2 linked regions of the Actinoplanes lobatus genome follow. The protein of the gene in region 1 interacts with the protein of each later gene in a pairwise test. Links are inferred from orthologs where the notes say so. Each region holds a gene or a part of one and is shown in the gene's direction. Other genes may lie near its edges.

Region 1 (2,887 bases):
AGACCGGCATCCTGCTCGGGATCCTGGCGCACGTGCTGTCGATGGCCGCCGCCGTGACGCTCGGCGCCCTGTCCGGACGAGCGGTCACCCGGCGGCTCCTGCCCGGTGTCGTGGTCCTGGTGAGCGGCTCGATCCTGGTCATCGTGCTCGGCCTGACCGGCTCGATCGCCCCGTGGCTGGTGCCGCCGGTGATGGCCACCGCCCGGGAGATGGGCGGGGATCACCCGCCGGACGCCGCCACCCTGCTGGTCCTGGTCGTCTGGACGGTCCTGTGGTGTGCCGCGGCCCTCGCCGGGTACGCCGGCCTGCGGCGCGCACGCTCGTAGTCCCGGCCCCGATTTGGCGTTCCGTGACAGGTCCGCGTAGTGTTGCATCTCGAAGTTCCACCCATAGACCGCTGGTCGCCGCAGCAGCCGTCATCTCGACGGAGGCCGCGGCCGAAGGTCCCGCTGAAAGCGGGCGACCCGCGTAGGGAGAACGGTTCGTGATCGTCGACCGCGTGTGAGCGTGTGTTCGAGTCCGCCCCGTGCCCTGCGCCGGGGCGTTTTGCTTTGTACGGACCCTCTCGACCAGTGGCTGAAGCACTGAGAGAGGAGGGACATGGCGGACAAGCCGGTCCGGGCCGACAAGGCTTCGGCTGTTTCCGAGCTCACGGATCACTTCCGTGGTTCGGCGGCCACCGTGTTGACCGAATACCGCGGCCTCACCGTGAAGGAGCTCACCGAGCTCCGGCGGTCGCTGGGCGGCGAGAACAAGTACGCCGTCGCCAAGAACACGCTCGCGAAGCGTGCCGCGGCTGACGCGGGTATCGAGGGCCTCGACGCGCTGTTCACCGGTCCTACCGCGCTCGCCTTCGTGAACGGTGATGTGGTCGAGGCGGCCAAGGGCCTCCGTGCCTTCGCCAAGGCCCACCCCGTTCTCGTCATCAAGGGCGGTGTCTTCGAGGGCAAGGCCATCACGGCGGACGAGGTCAACAAGCTTGCTGACCTCGAGTCCCGTGAGGTTCTGCTGGCCAAGCTGGCCGGCGCCATGAAGGCCAACCTGAGCAAGGCCGCTGCCACGTTCCAGGCGCCCCTCACCAAGACGGTGCGCACGGTCGAGGCTCTGCGGGCGCAGCGCGAACAGGCTGGTTCCGCCGAGGCCTGATGCCTCGCGGAAACCGTTAAACGTCAGATTTCTTAGGAAAGGTTGCCTCACATGGCGAAGATCAGCACCGAAGACCTGCTCGAGGCCTTCAAGGAGATGACCCTCATCGAGCTCTCCGAGTTCGTGAAGCAGTTCGAGGACGTCTTCGACGTCAAGGCTGCCGCTCCGGTCGCCGTTGCCGCCGCCCCGGGTGCTGCCCCGGCCGAGGCCGAGGCCGAGAAGGACTCCTTCGACGTTGTCCTCGAGGGCGACGGTGGCAAGAAGATCCAGGTCATCAAGGTCGTGCGTGAGCTGACCGGCCTGGGCCTCAAGGAGGCCAAGGACGCCGTCGAGTCCGCCCCGAAGGCGATCCTCGAGGGTGTCAACAAGGAGAAGGCCGAGGCCGCCAAGGCCAAGCTCGAGGGTGAGGGCGCCAAGGTCACCCTCAAGTGATCTAACGCTCCACAGTGTCATCGGTCGATGGCGGGGATCCGTTCCGGGTCCCCGCCATCGCTGTTTCTCCAGCCGTCCGCGCAGCTCAACGGGGTGCTGTCGAGCCGTCTTCGCTGCGGGTGGCAAAGACTGTCAAAGTTCGCTATTTGTGCGTCGAGGCCCCTTCGGTGCGCCGGGCGGATGACCGCGGGCGTCCGACCCGCGGCACAGCCCTTGACTGTGTGTCGGCGGACAGGCACGCTGACATCAGCAAGTTTCCGCGCTTGCGACAGCCGCCCGCTGGGTAACGGATCTACTGCCGATACCTGTCGGACTGGCACCAGAGGGGTAGTTGCCGCGTTTCTGAGCGGCCCCGTCCCGGCCCTGACCGTAGAGGTCCAGGTCAGCCGCGACGGTGGCATGTTCCGCAGGCCACCTCGGGTGTGGGCTGGACAGCGGTTAGCCAAGCGGCTACACTGCTAGTTTGCGCTGCCTTCTGTCTTGATGCCTCTCGGGATATCCATGTGGATAACTTCCCGGGGGCTCATTGGAGTGCACGCAGACCAGTTGCATCAGCAACTCAGCCGCATAGCAGCACCGGTCCTCGGAAGGACGCATCTTGGCAGCTTCCCGCCCTGCGAAGACCAGCCGTACGTCGAGCGCTTACGCACCCCGCCGGGTCTCTTTCGGCCGGATCACCGAGCAGCTAGAGGTCCCCAACCTCCTCGCACTCCAGACCGAGTCCTTCGACTGGCTGGTCGGCAATGAGGGTTGGCAGGCCCGGACGACGGACGACCCGCACGCCCACTCGGGCCTCGCAGAGATCCTCGAAGAGATCAGTCCCATTGAGGACTTCTCCGGCACCATGTCGCTGTCCTTCTCGTCTCCGCGCTTCGACGAGGTGAAGGCCTCGATCGAGGAGTGCAAAGAGAAGGACCTGACCTACTGTGCCCCGCTGTTCGTGACCGCGGAGTTCACCAACAACACGACTGGCGAGATCAAGAGCCAGACCGTGTTCATGGGTGACTTCCCGATGATGACCCCCAAGGGGACGTTCGTCATCAACGGCACCGAGCGGGTCGTGGTGAGTCAGCTCGTCCGTTCGCCGGGCGTGTACTTCACCAAGGAGCCGGACAAGACCTCCGACCGTGACCTCACCAGCGTCAAGGTCATCCCGAGCCGGGGTGCCTGGCTGGAGTTCGACATCGACAAGCGCGACACCGTGGGTGTCCGCATCGACCGTAAGCGCCGGCAGGCCGTCACCGTCCTGCTCAAGGCGATCGGTTGGTCCGCCGACCAGATCCGTGAGCGCTTCGGCTGGTCCGAACTG
Region 2 (17,139 bases), 1.0 Mb from region 1 along the record:
ATGATCAGCGTCTTCGCGCCGTACGGGGAGAGGTTCGCGGTCTTCAACGTCGCCGACGCCTGTCTCACCGTCGGGGTCTGCCTCGCCGTGCTGCTGGAGCTGACCGGCCGCCAGCGTGACGGCAGCCGGATCACCAAGGTGAAGCCGGTGACCGGCACCCAGACGGAGGAGAACGCATGAGCGAGCTTGCGAGCGAATCATCAGGCTCAGTTCTGAACTCATGCCGACGCCGGAGCGCAGCGGAGGTGTCGGTATGAGTGGGCAGCGATCTCTTCCGGTCCCGGACGGGCTCCACGGGATGCGGCTGGACCAGGCCGTCTCCCGGCTCTTCGGGCTCTCCCGCACGGCCGCGGCCACCCTCGTGGAGGCCGGTGACGCGCTGGTCGACGGCATTCCCCGGCTCAAGTCGGAGAAGGTGGTCGCCGGCTCCTGGCTGGAGGTGACCCTGCCGTCGCCGGTGGCCGCGCCCGCGATGGTCGCCGAGCCGGTGCACGGCCTCGGCATCATCTACAGCGACGACGACATCGTGGTGGTGGACAAGCCGGTCGGCGTGGCCGCCCACCCGAGCCCCGGCTGGACCGGCCCGACCGTGGTCAGCGGCCTGGCCGCGATGGGACAGAACGTCGCGACCAGCGGGGCCGCCGAGCGGCAGGGCATCGTGCACCGGCTCGACGTGGGCACCACCGGCCTCATGGTGGTGGCCAAGAGCGAGATGGCGTACAGCGTCCTGAAGCGCGCCTTCAAGGAGCGCGAGGTGGAGAAGCGGTACCACGCGGTGGTCCAGGGGCACCTGGACCCGCTGCGGGGCACCATCGACGCCCCGATCGACCGGCACCCGACGGCCGACTACAAGTTCGCCGTCATGTCCGGTGGCAAGCCGAGCGTCACCCACTACGACACGGTCGAGGCGTTCCGTTCGGCCAGCCTGGTGGACGTACGCCTGGAGACCGGGCGGACGCACCAGATCCGGGTGCACTTCTCGGCGATGCGGCACCCCTGTGTGGGCGATCTGACGTACGGCGCCGATCCGACCCTGGCGACCCGCCTCAAACTGGACCGGCAGTGGCTGCATGCACGGGAGCTGGCGTTCGCACACCCCCGAACGCACGATGAGGTCCGCTTCGTCAGCGACTACCCTGCTGACCTGAAACACGCGCTGGACGTCCTCCAGGACGCCGGCTGACCGTCGGGAGCATCGCCGTGGGCCGCGCGCACCGCATGCGGGCAGTCCTCCTCGGGTTCGGGGGCGCCTCGCTCCGGTTGCAGATCATGACCGGAGTGGCGCTGGCGGCTACCGTCGCGCTGGTGCTCGCGGTGTTCTGGGCCGACCGGGAGCCGCCGGCCGGCACCGATCCCGGCGAGGTCCTCCACGTGGGGGTGGTCGAGGGCCAGTCGGTGGGCGGTTACCTGGCGGCGTCCCGCGACGAGCTGGCGCGGCTCACCGACCCGTCCGCCCCGTCCGCCGGGGACACCTGGGCGCTGGTGGCCTTCCAGCGCTACGCGGCGCCCGGCTGGCTGCCCGATCTGCTGTCCGGGGCACAGGTGGCGCAGGTGTACACGCGGGTGCCGCTGACCGGCTCGCGGACCGCGGTGAACCGGATCCCGGTCTACCGGCTGCCCGACGACGTGACCGCCGGGATGATCTCGGCGGCCGTCTCCCGGGAACGCGAGCGCGCCGACTATCAGCGGCTCAGCCGGGCGCTGACCGGCGACGGGCGCAACGAGATGCGGTTGCGGGCGGCCTACGAGAGCGCCGCCCGGCTCGCCGCCGAGGAGGCCGCCGCCTACCGGGCCGGATGTGAGTGCGTCTTCGCGGCGGTGGTACGCGGCACCCCGGCCGCGCTCGACGGGATCGCGGACCGGCCGGGGGTGCGGGTGGTGGACCCGGCTCCCGAGGTGCGCGGGCTGGACCGTACCGAATTCCGGCCGCCGCGGCCCGAGGACCTGGAGACGGCGCCGGCGGATCCGTCGTCGTCGGCCGTGCCATCCGGGAATCCCGGCGTTGCCCCGGACGCCATCGGACCGTTACCGTCGTCGATCGGGGTCCATGTGACATCCGCCTCACCGGAAAGTTCAGGCCGTACGCCGTCCGCGGCCGTACTGCCTTCCGGGGATCCTGTTGCCGTACCCTCGGCGTCGGACGCGAGTCCTGCTCATGGCGGTCCGGATGCGTCATCGGGAGCATCCACCGGCGATTCCGGCCGTTAGGTTTTCCGTCCGCGAAACGTTCGGGTGGATGCACGTGCACGACCGGGGTTCCGTCATGTGATCAAGAACGACCGGGGGATGGGCGCTCGGCCGGTGGCCCGAATAGGGTTCTCCTCCGTAGCCTGTCAGGGGCGAGACCATCGCCGTGAATGATCGGGTAGGCGCAGAGAGGACGAGCCGTGGACGGGACCGAGACCGGCTGGGGCCGGCCTGCGGAACCAGCCCCGCGCTGGCGGGCGCTGCTCGACCGGGCTCGGCATGGTGGCCGCAGCGAGGAGTCGGAGGAGACTCCGCAGCAGCCGGAGACACCCCAGCAGCAGCAGTGGAACCAGCAGCAGCAGCCGAGCCGTGGCTCGGCCGCGGTCGAACGCCGGCCGTTCAACCCGCTGGACCCGCGCCAGGCCGCGTTCGACGGCCGGCAGCAGGGGCAGCCGCAGCCCGGCGGTTTCGAGCGCCGTGCCCCGGAACCACCGGCCGAGCGCGCCGTTCCGCAGCGGCCGGTCAACCCGCTCGACCCGCGCTGGCAGCGTGGCCGCGAGCCGGAGCAGCAGCACAGCTTCTTCGAGCCGGCGCCGCGCACCCCGCAGCAGCAGCCGGCCCAGCCGGCCCAGCCGCCGGCTCAGCCGCCCGCGCGGGAGTACGGCGCGCCCACCGGCTACCCCCAGCAGAACAACGGCTACCCGCCGTCCGGTAACGGCTACCAGCCGCCGCCGGCGAACGGCTACGCCCCGCCCGCCGGTGCGTACGGGGCGCAGGCCGCCGCGTACCCCCAGGCCCCGGTCGCGCCGCCGCCCGTACCCCCGCAGATGTCCCCGCCGCAGGCGGCGCCGGTCCGGCAGCCCGCTGCTCCGCCCGCGCCGGTCCGGCAACCCGCTGCTCCGCCCGCGCCGGTCCGGCAGCCTGCCGCCCAGCCCGCGCCGGTCTCGCCGGCGCCCGCCGCGGCCCGGATCGAGTGGCGGCAGAGCCGCACCGAGGACGGCATGGACCGTGCCGTCTCGATCATGCGGCGCAAGCTGGGCAAACCCCGGGTGCTGGCGTTCGCCAACCCGAAGGGCGGGGTGCACAAGACCACCGCGACCGTGCTCGCCGCGGCCACCATCGGCAGCGTCCGCGGCCGTGGCGTGCTCGCCTGGGACGACAACGAGCTGCGCGGCACCCTCGGCCTGCGGGCCGGCAGCGCCCGGCACGCCCGGACCATAAAGCACCTGCTCGCCGACCTCATGCGGATCGAGAGCCTGCACGGCGACGCGCTGCTCCAGGAGCTCGACGCCTACCTGCGGCACGCCTCGGACGGCTCCTACGACGTGCTGGCCGGCGAGGAGAACCCGCGGTTCGCCCAGCGGCTGGACCAGGGCACCGTGCGGCGGGTGATGGACCTGCTGCGCCGCACCCACGACGTGATCTGCGTCGACACCGGCAACAACGTGGAGAGCGTCAACTGGCAGACCGTGATGCGCACGGCCGACCAGCTGGTGATCACCACGGTGCCCCGGGAGGACGCCGCATTCACCGCCGACTGGATGCTCGACGTGCTCGAGGAGAGCGGGATGGGCGACATGGTGTCCAACGCCGTGACGCTCATCTCCTGCCCGTCGGCGGGTCACCTGCCGCTGCTGGAGGACTTCAAGAAGCACTTCGCGACGCGGACCCGTGCGGTCGCCGTGGTGCCCTACGACCCGGCCCTGGAGGTCGGTTCCTCGATCGAGTATGGCGACCTGCAACAGGAGACCAGGCAGGCCTGGCTCCGCGCGGCGTCGACGATGCTGGAGCCCTTCGCGGAGTAGGTTTCTGTCGTACGGCGGGGCTAGGCTTCACGGCACTGTTCGGGGAAGAGGGGGTTCCGGGTGTCTGACTCGTTCGTGCACCTTCACGTGCACACAGAGTATTCAATGCTCGACGGGGCGGCCCGGATCAAGGAACTCCTCGCGGAGGCGAAGCGGCTCGGCATGCCGGCCGCGGCGATCACCGACCACGGCAACATGCACGGGGCGTATGACTTCTACAAGCAGGCCAAAGACGCCGGCGTGACGCCGGTCATCGGTGTCGAGGCCTATGTCGCGCCGGAGTCCCGGCTCGACAAGAAGCGCATCAAGTGGGGCCGTCCGGAGCAGAAGTCGGACGACGTCTCCGGTAACGGTGCGTATACGCACATGACCATGTGGGCGCGCAACGCGGTCGGTCTGAAGAACCTGTTCCGGCTCAACTCGCGGGGCTCCATCGAGGGCCAGCTCGGCAAGTACCCGCGGATGGACTTCGACATCATCGCGGAGCACTCCGAGGGCATCATGGGGACCACCGGCTGCCCGTCCGGCATCGTGCAGACCCGGCTGCGGCTCGGCCATTTCGACGAGGCGCTCAAGTCCGCCGCGCGCTACCAGGAGGCGCTCGGCAAGGACTACTACTTCCTCGAGATCATGGACCACGGGCTGTCGATCGAGAAGCGGGTCCGCGACGGCCTGCTGGAGATCGGCAAGAAGCTCAACATCCCGCCGCTGGTCACCAACGACTCGCACTACACCCACGAGGCGCAGGCCGCCGCGCACGACGTGCTGCTCTGCGTGCAGACCGGCAGCAACGTCGCCGACCCCAACCGGTTCCGGTTCGACGGCTCCGGCTACTTCGTGAAGTCGCCCGACCAGATGCGCGCCGTCGACTCGTCCGAGGCCTGGCAGGAGGGCTGCCGCAACACCCTGCTGGTGGCCGAGAAGGTGGACATCGACGGGATGTTCACCTTCAAGAACCTGATGCCCCGGTTCCCCATCCCGGACGGGTTCACCGAGCCGGAGTACTTCCGCCACGTCGCCTTCGAGGGCCTCCGGGGGCGGTTCCCCGGCGGCATCCCCGAGTCGCACATCAAGCAGGCGGAGTACGAGCTCGGCGTCATCCTCGAGATGGGCTTCCCGGCGTACTTCCTCGTCGTCGCCGACTTCATCCAGTGGGCCAAGAACAACGGCATCGCGGTCGGCCCGGGCCGTGGCTCGGCGGCGGGCTCCCTGATCGCGTACGCGATGGGCATCACCGACCTCGACCCGATCCAGCACGGCCTGATCTTCGAGCGGTTCCTCAACCCCGAGCGCATCTCGATGCCCGATGTCGACATCGACTTCGACGAGCGCCGGCGCGGCGAGGTCATCCGGTATGTGACGGAGAAGTGGGGCGAGGACAAGGTCGCGCAGATCGCCACCTTCGGCACGATCAAGGCGAAGGCCGCGATCAAGGACTCGGCCCGGGTCCTGGGCTACCCGTTCGCGGTCGGCGACAAGATCACCAAGGCGATGCCGCCGGACGTCATGGGCAAGGGCATCACCCTCGGCGGCATCTTCAACAAGGACGACAAGCGGTACAACGAGGCCGGCGAGGTCCGCGGGCTCTACGAGACCGACCCGGACGTCAAGAAGGTCATCGACACCGCGCAGGGCATCGAGGGCCTGATCCGGCAGACCGGTGTGCACGCCGCCGGCGTCATCATGAGCGCCGAGCCGATCATCGACCACATCCCGCTGTCCCGCCGGGACGCCGACGGGGCGATCATCACGCAGTTCGACTACCCGACCTGCGAGACGCTCGGCCTGCTGAAGATGGACTTCCTCGGCCTGCGGAACCTGACGATCATCGACGACGCCAACAAGAACATCGAGCTCAACCACGGCCAGAAACTCGATCTGCTGGGTCTGGAGCTGGACGACCCGAAGGCGTACGAACTGCTCTCCCGCGGTGACACGCTGGGCGTGTTCCAGCTCGACGGCGGGCCGATGCGGTCGCTGCTGCGGCTGATGAAGCCGGACAACTTCGAGGACATCTCCGCCGTCCTGGCCCTCTACCGGCCCGGCCCGATGGGTGTCGACTCGCACACCAACTACGCGCTCCGCAAGAACAAGCTCCAGGAGATCACCCCGATCCACCCGGAGCTGGAGGAGCCGCTGCGGGAGATCCTGGAGCCCACCTACGGCCTGATCGTCTACCAGGAGCAGGTGCAGCGCGCCGCGCAGATCCTGGCCGGCTACAGCCTCGGCCAGGCCGACCTGCTCCGCCGGGCCATGGGTAAGAAGAAGAAGGAGATCCTCGACAAGGAGTTCGGTCCCTTCCGGGACGGGTGCCGCGAGCACGGCTACTCCGACGAGGCGATCCAGGCCGTGTGGGACGTCCTGGTCCCGTTCGCGGGCTACGCGTTCAACAAGGCGCACTCCGCGGCGTACGGGCTGGTCTCCTACTGGACCGCCTATCTCAAGGCGCACTACCCGGCCGAGTACATGGCCGGTCTGCTGACCAGCGTCGGCGACGACAAGGACAAGATGGCCATGTATCTGGCGGAGTGCCGCCGCATGGGCATCCAGGTGCTGCCACCGGACGTCAACCAGTCCGCCGGGCCGTTCACCCCGGTCGGCACCGACATCCGGTTCGGCCTCGGCGCGGTCCGCAACGTCGGCGCCAACGTGGTCGAGGCGATCGCCCGCTGCCGCAAGGAGAAGGGCGAGTACGGCGACTTCTACGACTTCCTGTCCAAGGTCGACGCGGTGGCCTGCAACAAGCGGACCATCGAGTCCCTGATCAAGGCCGGCGCCTTCGACTCGATGGGGCACAGCCGCAAGAGCCTGCTCGCGGTGCACGCCGAGGCCATCGACGCCTACGCCGACGTCAAGCGCAACGAGGCGGCCGGGCAGTTCGACCTGTTCGGCGCGTTCGGCGACGACGCCGGAGCCGGCGGTTCGGCCGCGGTCACCATGCCCCCGATCGGCGACAGCGAGTGGGACAAGCGGGACAAGCTGGCCTTCGAGCGGGAGATGCTGGGGCTGTACGTCTCCGACCACCCACTCGCCGGGCTGGAGGTCCTGCTCCAGAGTTCGGCGGACACCAGCATCGCGGCGCTCAACGAGGAGGGCTCGGTCCCGGACGGCCAGGTCGTCACGCTCGCCGGCATCCTCACCGGCGTCCAGCGGCGGATCACCAAGCAGGGCCGGTCGTGGGCGTCGGCCACGCTGGAGGACCTGGCCGGTGGCGTCGAGGCGCTGTTCTTCCCGAACACGTACGAGCTGGTCGGCCAGTACATCGCCGAGGACGCCATCGTGGTGGTCAAGGGCCGGATCGAACGCCGTGACGGCGCCGCCCGGATCATGGCGATGGACATGTCGATCCCCGACATCACCCACAACCCGGACACCAAGCCGGTCACCCTGACGATGCCGATCACCCGGTGTACCCCACCGCTGGTCGACGAGCTCAAGGAGATCCTGGTGAGCCACCCGGGCGACACCGAGGTGCACGTCCATCTCCAGAACGGCAGCCGGACCACGATCATGCGGCTGGGCGGGGTGCGGGTCGCGGCGACGCCGGCCCTGCGCGCCGACCTCAAGATGATCCTCGGTCCGTCGGCCGTCGCCTGACCGTGCCGGCTGATCTGGAAGGATCGCAGGGTGTACCCGAGTGAACAGCCGGCCGGACCCTCCACGCCGGAGGACGGCCCGCGGCCCGTCGCGGCCGTCGCCGGCCTGAACCAGGCCTGGCATCAGATGTGGCGGCTGAACGAGGGCAGCCGGCGCCCGTGGCGGCGTTCGCTGGCCGTCACGGCCGGCACCGCCGGGACGATCGCGCTGCTCGGGGTGCCCCTCGGGCTGCTCTGGGCGTGGCTCACCCCCACCGTCCCGGTGGTCCTCACCGGCGCCGGAAAGGCGCAGGCCTACGACATGTCCGAGCGGTACGTCGCGGCCGACGGCTGGATGACCCTGCTCGGGCTGGGCTTCGGGTTGCTCGTCACGCTCCTGGCCTGGCTGATCCTGCGCCGGGACCGGGGGCCGTACCTCCTCGGTGGGGTGGTCGTCGGCACCCTGGTGGCCGGGCACTGGGTGGCGCCCTCGGTGGGCGAGCTGCTCGGGCGCGGCGCGTACGACGAGTGGAAGGCGACCGCGCAGATCGGCGCGACCTATCTCGCGCCGCCGGAGGTGCAGTCGCTCGGGCCGACCCTGATCCCGGCCTTCGTGGCGGCGATCCTGCTCACCCTGCTGGCCGGCTGGTCCAACGACCCCGACCTGGACCATCCGGGCGCGCAGCCCGGGTGGGGGCCGAACCACGCCTACGAGCCACCCTATGTGGACCACCACGATGCCGGGGTGGGCGAGTACGACCTGGTGGCGGACGCCGAATCGGCGGCGGCCAACGGCACGGCCCCGGGCGAACGGATCACGGACGGCGGCGAGCACCCCCACCGCGAGCCGCACCCTCCCGCCTGAGCCACCCGCTCACGCCCGGCGGGCGCGGCACGGTCGGGACCCGGCAGGTGTTCGCGGGTCTGGTACGGCGGGTTCGCGTAGCCCGTACCGAATCAGTTGGGGCTTGCCGGCCGGGCCAGGTCGGAGAGTGGGACCGGGACGGCCCGGACCCTCGCCAGCAGGCCGGCCTCGCGGTTGAGGATGCGCAGCTCGGCGCGGAGGCGGCTCGCGGTGTCCGGCATCGCCAGGAGCATCTGGCGCTCCTCGACGGTGAGCTGGGCGGTGGCGGCGACCAGGTGGGAGAGGACGGTCGCGTCGTCGGGCACCTGCTCGAGGGTCTCGCTGTTGGGGCGCAGCAACTCCAGGTAGGCGCGGAACGCGGTGAGCACCCGGGGCGCCAGCAGCGTGGCGGTGCCGCTCGGCTCCTCCTCGTCGGGAAGCCAGCGGACGTGGGCGGTCAGGTAGGGCTCGGCGCCCTGCTCGACGCTGAGGACGGTGAACCGGCGTCGGCCGACCGTCATGATGTCGAAGCGGCCGTCCGGCAGCTCGGTGACGTGGCGCAGCTCGGCGGTGCAGCCGACCTCGTAGACGTCGGTGGCGGTGACCGGCCCCTGGGGGGAGTCGCCGTCCTCGGCGACCTCGCTGCCGTGCCGGAGGGTGACCACGCCGAACTCGTGCGGTGTCTCCTCCGAGGCGGCCACCAGCTCGCGCACGAGGGTGCGGTATCGCTCCTCGAAGATGTGCAGGGGCAGCACCAGACCGGGGAAGAGCACCGTGCTCAGCGGGAAGACCGGCAGCCGATCGCTCACGCGTTCAGCCTAGTCCCCACCCGACCATGGTCAACCCGGCGCGGCGTGCGGGTGTCTCAACGCCTGGGCCTGGGGAGTCGCGCATGTGAACCCGGTTGGGCGGCAACCTAGACTGGGTGGCGTGCTGAATCGGATCGACCTGCGCGGCTCCCGCCGGGACCCGCGCGGTCTGCTGCCCCGTGCCCAGCTCGACGTCTCCGTTGCCGTCGAGAGGATTCGCCCGCTTGTCGAGGCGGTCCATGAGCATGGGTTCAGCGCGATCCGGGAGGCGACCGAGCGGTTCGACGGCGTCACCCTGGAGCGCCTGCGGGTGCCGGCCGAGGCGATCGCCGCGGCCGCCGAGACGCTCGACCCCGAGGTGCGGGCCGCACTCGTCGAGGCGATCCGGCGGACCCGGAAGGTGCACGCCGACCAGCGCCGCGCCGACGTCACCACGCAGGTGGTCGACGGTGGCACGGTGACCGAGCGCTGGCTGCCGGTGCGCCGGGTGGGCCTCTACGTGCCGGGCGGTCTGGCCGTCTACCCGTCGACCGTGGTGATGAACGTGGTGCCCGCCCAGGAGGCCGGCGTCGAGGGCCTGGTGGTGACGTCGCCGCCGCAGGCCTCCAACAACGGCCTGCCCGACTCGCGGGTGCTGGCCGCGTGCGCGCTGCTCGGCGTCACCGAGGTCTACGCCGTCGGTGGCGCGCAGGCGATCGCGATGCTGGGCTACGGCTGCGACGGTGTGGATGAGAGCGATCGCTGTGAGCCGGTCGACGTCATCACCGGGCCGGGCAACATCTGGGTGACCGCGGCCAAGCGGCTGCTCCAGGGCACTGTCGGCATCGACGCGGAGGCCGGCCCCACCGAGATCGCCGTCCTGGCCGACGACACCGCCGACCCGCGGCACGTCGCGGCCGACCTGATCAGCCAGGCCGAGCACGACCCGCTGGCCGCTTCGGTCCTCGTCACCCCGTCGCTGGAGCTGGCCGACGCGGTCGAGATCGAGCTGGAGAAGCAGGTGGCGGCCACCAGGCACGAGGAGCGGGTGCGCACCTCGCTGACCGGCGAGCAGTCCGGTGTGGTGCTGGTCGACGACCTGGAGCAGGGCCTGCGCGTGGTCGATGAGTACGCGGCCGAGCACCTGGAGATCCAGACGAGGGACGCGCGCGAGTGGGCCATGCGGGTCCGCAACGCCGGCGCGATCTTCGTGGGCGCGTACGCACCGGTGTCGCTGGGCGACTACGCGGCCGGGTCCAACCACGTGCTGCCGACCGCCGGGTGCGCCCGGCACTCGTCGGGGCTGTCGGTGCAGTCGTTCCTGCGGGGGATTCACGTCGTGGAGTACACCGAGGAGGCTCTCCGTGATGTGGCCGGGCACGTGGTGGCCCTGGCCAACGCCGAGGACCTGCCCGCCCACGGTGACGCGGTCAAGGTGAGGTTCGCCCAGTGACTACCATCGACGATCTGCCGATCCGGGACGATCTGCGGGGCAAGTCGCCGTACGGCGCACCCCAGCTGAACGTTCCGGTGCAGCTGAACACGAACGAGAACTCGTACCCGGTGCCGGACGACGTGGTCGAGGCGATCGGCAAGGCCGTGCAGGCCGAGCTGCGTGACCTCAACCGCTACCCGGACCGGGACGCGATCGCCCTGCGCAACGAGCTGGCCGGCTATCTGGGTCACGGCCTGACCTCGGCGAACGTGTGGGCCGCCAACGGGTCGAACGAGGTGCAGCAGCAGCTGTTGCAGGCGTTCGGCGGCCCGGGGCGCAGCGCGCTCGGGTTCGGGCCGTCGTACTCGATGCACCCGCTGCTGGCGCAGGGCACCGGCACCCGCTGGATCGGGGCGCTGCGTGACCCCGACTTCGGCCTGCGCCCGGAGGCCGCGGTCGCCGAGATCGAGAAGCACGACCCGGACCTGGTGTTCGTCTGCTCGCCGAACAACCCGACCGGCACCGCGCTCGACCCGGCCGTGATCGACGCGGTGCTGGGCGCCGCACGCGGCATGGTGATCGTCGACGAGGCGTACACCGAGTTCGCCCGCCCCGGCACGGCGAGCGCGCTGACCCTGCTGCCGCACCACCCGCGCCTGGTGGTGAGCCGGACCATGAGCAAGGCGTTCGGCTTCGCCGGCGGGCGGCTGGGCTATCTGGCCGCCGACCCGGCCGTGGTCGACGCCGTGCAGCTGGTGCGCCTGCCCTACCACCTGTCGGCGATCAGCCAGGCGGCCGCGCGGGCGGCCGTCGTGCACCGGGCGTCGCTGCTGGCCACCGTGGAGGCCATCAAGGAGCAGCGCGACCGGATCGTCCAGGTTCTCCGGGAGCGCGGCGTGCGGGTCGCCGACAGCGATGCGAACTTCGTGTTGTTCGCCGTTTCGGAAGACCAGAAAGCCGACTGGCAGGCCTTCCTGGACCGGGGTGTGCTGATCCGCGACGTCGGGTTGGCCGGCTGGCTGCGGGTCACCGCCGGGACCGAGGACGAGACCACCGCATTCCTGAACGCCGCCGAGGAGATCCTTCTGTGAGCCGGACCGCCCGTATCGATCGCGTTACCCACGAGACCAAGGTGCTGGTCGAGATCGACCTCGACGGCACCGGCAAGGGCGACCTGCACACCGGGGTCGGCTTCTACGACCACATGCTCAACCAGCTCGCCAAGCACGGCGGGTTCGACCTCACGGTGCGCTGCGAGGGCGACCTGGAGATCGACTCGCACCACACCATGGAGGACACCGCCATCGCCCTCGGCGAGGCGTTCGCCAAGGCGCTCGGCGACAAGCGGGGCATCCGGCGGTACGGGTCGGCCACCATCCCGATGGACGAGGTGCTGGTCCGGGCCGCCGTGGACCTGTCCGGCCGGCCCTACGTGGTGCACGACGAGCCGCTGCTCACGCCGTACATCGGGCCGGTCTACGCGACAAGCATGACCCGGCACATCTTCGAGGCGTTCGGCCACGCCGCCAAGGTGACCCTGCACGTGGACGTGCTCCGCGCCTGCCGTCCGGGCGGTCACCCGGACGCGCACCACGTGGTGGAGGCCCAGTTCAAGGCGTTCTCCCGGGCGCTGCGGGAGGCCGTCGAGATCGACCCGCGTAACGCCGGTTCGCTGCCCTCCACCAAGGGGGTGCTGTGATCTCGCTGGTGCTGTTCGCGCTCGCCGGGATCCTGATCGGCGGCGTGATCCAGCTGGTCAAGTCGGGGGCGACCCGGTTCAGCATCGGGATCACCGCGGTGCTGGCGGTGCTCGCGGTCGCCGGCGGGTTCGCCTGGTGGCCCTCGGGGGAGGCGTGATGGCGAAGAGTGTGGTCGTCCTCGACTACGGCTCGGGGAACCTGCGGTCGGCGGAGCGGGCGGTCGCCCGTACCGGGGTGGACGTGACGGTCACCAGCGATCTGGCGGCGGCCGCCGAGGCGGACGGTCTCGTGGTGCCCGGCGTGGGGGCGTACGCGGCCTGCATGGCCGGGATCGAGGCGCTGAACGCCGGACCGGTGATCGCCGAGCGGGTGGCGGCCGGAAAGCCGGTGCTGGGCATCTGCGTCGGCATGCAGATCCTCTTCGAGTCCGGGGTGGAGCACGGCGTCGAGACCAAGGGGCTGGGCCTGCTGCCCGGTTCGGTCACGAAGCTGTCCGCGCGGCGGATCCCGCACATGGGCTGGAACACGGTCGACGTCGCCGAGGGCTCGCGGCTGCTGGACGACCTTCCGCCGGGGGCACGGTTCTACTTCGTCCATTCGTACGCGGCTCAGGATCTTGATCTTCTGGGTCACGCCCGGGTGACCACCGCGTCGCACGACCTGCCGTTCGCGGCCGTGGTGGAGGCGGGCGCGCTCAGCGCCGCCCAGTTCCACCCGGAGAAGTCGGCCGACTCCGGCTACCTGCTGCTGAGCAACTGGGTCGCGACGCTTTGAGCAAGGAACGCGCCCGGCGCCGGGCCGAGCGGCTCGCCGTCCAGGAACGGGAGAAGGCGGTCCGCGCCCGGCGCGTGGCCCGCCGGGGCCGGCGCCGCGCCTTCCTGCGCTCCCTGAAACCACGGTTCGGCCGGGACGGGCGGCTCTACCACCGCAGCCGCCGGCAGCGGATCGGCATCGTGGTCGTCACGCTGCTGGCCGTCGCCGCCGTCTGGACGCTCATCCCGGACCTGCCACTTCGCATCATCCTCACCGCCATGCTCGTTCTCGCCGTGCCGGCCCTCGTCGTCGTGGTGTTCGGCCGCCGGGCTTAGCTTCGATCAGGAGAAACATGACCCTCCAACTGCTGCCCGCCGTCGATGTCGCCGACGGCCAGGCCGTCCGCCTGGTGCAGGGCGCCGCCGGCTCGGAGACCGCCTACGGTGACCCGCTGGAGGCCGCGCTGGCCTGGCAGAACGACGGCGCCGAGTGGATCCACCTGGTCGACCTGGACGCGGCGTTCGGCCGTGGCTCCAACGCCGACCTGCTCGCCGACGTGGTGCGGCGGCTCGACGTGAAGGTGGAGCTGTCCGGCGGCATCCGCGACGACGAGTCGCTGACCCGGGCGCTGGCCACCGGCGCCCAGCGGGTCAACATCGGCACCGCCGCGCTGGAGGACCCGGAGTGGTGCGACCGGATCTGCGGCGAGTACGGCGACCGCGTGGCGATCGGCCTGGACGTGCGCGGGCGGACCCTGTCGGCGCGCGGCTGGACCCGTGACGGCGGCGACCTGTACGAGGTGCTGGCCCGGCTGGACAAGGCGGGCGCGTCCCGGTACGTCGTCACCGACATCACCAAGGACGGCACCATGCGCGGCCCGAACCTGGACCTGCTGCGCGAGGTGTGCGCCGCCACCGACAAGCCGGTCATCGCCAGTGGTGGCGTCTCCACCCTGGACGACCTGCGGGCCCTGGCCACCCTGGAGCCGGTCGGGGTGGAGGGGGTCATCGCGGGCAAGGCGCTCTATGCGGGCGCGTTCACCGTACGAGAAGCTCTTGCCGTTCTCGGTTGATCTTCCAAGCCTCACGTAGTGCCTGTTCGGCGGCCCGGATGGCGGGCCGGGCCGCTGAGGAGTCCCGCCAGGCGAGGACCACCCGGCGAGTAGGTGTCGGATTTATTCGGACAATTCGGACGCCATCCGGCAGAAAAGAGCGTGCCAGCCGCGGGATGAGGCCCACCCCCAACCCGGCGGCGATCAGCGTCAACTGCGTCTCGAACTCCCCGACCTGGAAGTCCGGAACCACTCCGGGCAGGCTTCGGATCAGGTACTCATAGCAGACGTCACCCGCGCGCACCCCGATCCACCGCTCGTCGCGGGCGTCCTCCAGGGTCGCGGTGCCCTGCAGAAAATGATCATGTGGCACGACCAGGTCGGCGTGATCCTCCCCGAGCGTGATCTTCGAGACCCCGTCCGGGTAGCGCAGCGCCACCTCCGGCCAGTCGTCCAGCACCGCGAGATCGACATGGCCGCGGCGTAACAGGTCGAGACCCTCGTGCGGATTCACCTCGATCAGCCCGGTGGTCAACTGCGGATGTTCGGTGGCCAGACGGCGCAGGGCGTGCGGCATCAGCGCCCGGCAGGCGGTCGCGAAGGCCGTCATGGTGAGCCGCCCGGTGACCGTGTCCCGGTGTGCGGCGAGCGCTGTCTCCGCCTCGTCCAGGCTGGTCAGCACCCGCTCGGCGTGATCGGCGAGGACCCGCCCGGCCTCGGTGAGCCGCAGCCGCCGCCCGTCCTTCTCGACCAGCGTGGCACCGGTCTCCCGCTCCAGCTTGGCGAGCTGCTGGGAGACCGCCGACGGGGTGCAGTGCAGCGCCTGGCCGGCGGCGAGAACCGTGCCGTAGCTGGCCACCGCGTGCAGTGCCCGGAGTCTCCCCACGTCAATCATGTAGCGATGCTACATCGACGGTGTAGCTTATTTTGCTGGTGCTTAACGTTCCGGCCGGGCGAGGCTGGGCCCCATGAGACCGCGTGACCTCGCCCTCGCCGTCGCCGTGGCGGCCGTCTGGGGATTCAACTTCGTCGCCATCGACGCCGGGCTGGAGCACTTCCCGCCGCTGCTCTTCTCCGCCCTGCGGTTCGGCCTGGCCGCCTTCCCGGCGCTGCTGCTGGTCGGCCGCCCGCAGGTGCCGTGGCGCTGGCTCGTCACGGTCGCCCTGGTCCTCGGCGTGGTCAAGTTCAGCCTGCTCTTCATCGGGATGCACGCCGGGATGCCGGCCGGCCTCAGCTCGCTGGTCCTGCAGAGCCAGGCGATCTTCACGATGCTCTTCGCCACGCTGTTCCTGCGTGAGCGCCCGCGCCCGGTGCAACTGGCCGGGCTGGCGGTGGCGATCGCCGGAGTCGCCGTGGTGGCCACCCGGATGACCGCGAACCTGCCCGCCTTCCTCCTGGTCATCGGCGCGGCCGCGGCCTGGGGGGTGTCCAACGTCGCCACCCGCAAAGCGTCGCCGCCGGACACGCTGCGCTTCATGGTCTGGGTGAGCGCCCTGGCCACCGGCCCGCTGATCATCCTCACCCTGCTGGTCGACGGCCCGGCCGCCGACCTGGCCGCGCTGCGTGCCGTCGACACCGAGGCGGTGCTGGCCGTGCTCTACATCGCACTGATCTCCACCCTCGGCGGGTTCGCCGGCTGGGGCTACCTGATGCGGCGGTACGGCGCCTCGACCGTGGCCCCGTTCTCGATGCTCGTCCCGTTCTTCGGCATCGCCTCGGCCACCCTGTTCCTCGGCGAGCGGATCCACGGCGCCGACGTCGCCGGCGGCGCGCTGGTGGTCAGCGGCGTGCTTTTGGGACTGGTCAGGTCCCGCCCGGCCCGGAAACCGGAGCTGGCTAGGGTGGGAGCATGACGGTCGCGGTGCGTGTGATCCCCTGCCTGGACGTGGACGCCGGCCGGGTGGTGAAGGGTGTCAACTTCGTCGACCTGCGCGACGCCGGCGACCCGGTCGAGCTGGCCGCCGCCTACGACGCGGCCGGCGCCGACGAGCTGACCTTCCTCGACGTGACCGCCTCCTCCGACGACCGGGGCACCATGCTCGACGTGGTCCGGCGCACCGCCGAGACGGTCTTCATCCCGCTCACCGTGGGCGGCGGCGTCCGCACCCCGGAGAATGTGGACGTGCTGCTGCGCGCCGGCGCCGACAAGGTCGGGGTGAACACGGCGGCCATCGCCCGTCCCGCGCTCATCTCCGAGATCGCCGAGCGGTTCGGCAACCAGGTGCTGGTGCTGTCGCTGGACGTGCGGCGTTCCGGCGAGCAGCCGAGCGGCTGGGAGGTCACCACGCACGGCGGCCGCCGCAGCGCCGGGCTCGACGCGATCGAGTGGGCCGCGCGGGTGGCCGAGCTGGGCGCCGGGGAGATCCTGCTCAACTCGATGGACGCCGACGGCACCAAGGCCGGTTTCGATCTCGGCCTGATCCGGGCGGTGCGGGCGGTCGTCGACATCCCGGTGATCGCCAGCGGCGGTGCGGGCGCGGTCGAGCACTTCCCGCCGGCCGTCGAGGCGGGGGCGGACGCGGTGCTCGCGGCCAGCGTCTTCCACTTCGGCGAGCTCACCATCGGCGAGGTCAAGGACAGCCTGCGGGCGGCCGGAAACCCGGTCCGCTAGCCGTTAGCGGCCGTCGGCCAGCCGGAGACTGTATTCCCGTACGGCGGCGTTGTAGGCCCGCTCGTCCAGCGTCCACTCGCTCCAGCCGGGCCGGGCCGCCCGGTTGAGCTGCGCCTGCAACGTCATCACGGCCGATGACAGGCCGCTGAACGGCCGGGTCCGCCAGAGCTGCTCACCGGCCGGGGCGATCTCGAACACGTCGTCGTCCACGATGATCAGCCCGGCACCGGCCAGGCGGCGGATCGACTCCTCGAGTTCCTCGCGGGTGGGCACGCTGTGGTGCAGGAAATCCGCCGAGGCGAGCAGATCGGCCAGCGTCGCCCCGGTCACCGGCAGCGCCGCGTGCAGTGCCCGGTCACGCTCCAGGCGCTCGGCGATGACCGCGGAGAC

What was found.
Region 2: the proteins of rplL (region 1) and dnaE interact in binary tests that used the Escherichia coli proteins (3 or more experiments, as listed by UniProt). The link is inferred for Actinoplanes lobatus from one-to-one orthologs.

What each region holds. Positions count from the first base shown.
Region 1 is NZ_JACHNC010000001.1:2,857,679-2,860,565, forward strand. It holds rplL (50S ribosomal protein L7/L12), read left to right. Parts: upstream 1-1,197; coding sequence 1,198-1,578; downstream 1,579-2,887. Other genes in the region: BJ964_RS13190 (hypothetical protein), read left to right, coding at 1-326; rplJ (50S ribosomal protein L10), read left to right, coding at 601-1,146; rpoB (DNA-directed RNA polymerase subunit beta), read left to right, coding at 2,177-2,887. UniProt on the Escherichia coli protein: The binding site for several of the GTPase factors involved in protein synthesis (IF-2, EF-Tu, EF-G and RF3). Is thus essential for accurate translation.
Region 2 is NZ_JACHNC010000001.1:3,898,511-3,915,649, forward strand. Bases 3,750-7,789 are described here. They hold dnaE (DNA polymerase III subunit alpha), read left to right. Parts: upstream 3,750-4,052; coding sequence 4,053-7,589; downstream 7,590-7,789. Other genes in these bases: BJ964_RS18330 (MinD/ParA family ATP-binding protein), read left to right, coding at 3,750-3,992; BJ964_RS18340 (DUF2567 domain-containing protein), read left to right, coding at 7,620-7,789. In the rest of the region: lspA (signal peptidase II), read left to right, coding at 1-180; BJ964_RS18320 (RluA family pseudouridine synthase), read left to right, coding at 254-1,183; BJ964_RS18325 (hypothetical protein), read left to right, coding at 1,201-2,208; more of BJ964_RS18330, read left to right, coding at 2,388-3,749; more of BJ964_RS18340, read left to right, coding at 7,790-8,432; BJ964_RS18345 (LON peptidase substrate-binding domain-containing protein), read right to left, coding at 8,525-9,220; hisD (histidinol dehydrogenase), read left to right, coding at 9,342-10,652; BJ964_RS18355 (histidinol-phosphate transaminase), read left to right, coding at 10,649-11,725; imidazoleglycerol-phosphate dehydratase HisB, read left to right, coding at 11,722-12,333; BJ964_RS18365 (hypothetical protein), read left to right, coding at 12,330-12,491; imidazole glycerol phosphate synthase subunit HisH, read left to right, coding at 12,491-13,108; BJ964_RS18375 (hypothetical protein), read left to right, coding at 13,105-13,422; bifunctional 1-(5-phosphoribosyl)-5-((5-phosphoribosylamino)methylideneamino)imidazole-4-carboxamide isomerase/phosphoribosylanthranilate isomerase PriA, read left to right, coding at 13,440-14,159; BJ964_RS18385 (LysR family transcriptional regulator), read right to left, coding at 14,125-15,033; BJ964_RS18390 (EamA family transporter), read left to right, coding at 15,107-15,991; imidazole glycerol phosphate synthase subunit HisF, read left to right, coding at 15,988-16,749; BJ964_RS18400 (hypothetical protein), read right to left, coding at 16,753-17,139. UniProt on the Escherichia coli protein: DNA polymerase III is a complex, multichain enzyme responsible for most of the replicative synthesis in bacteria. This DNA polymerase also exhibits 3' to 5' exonuclease activity. The alpha chain is the DNA polymerase catalytic subunit.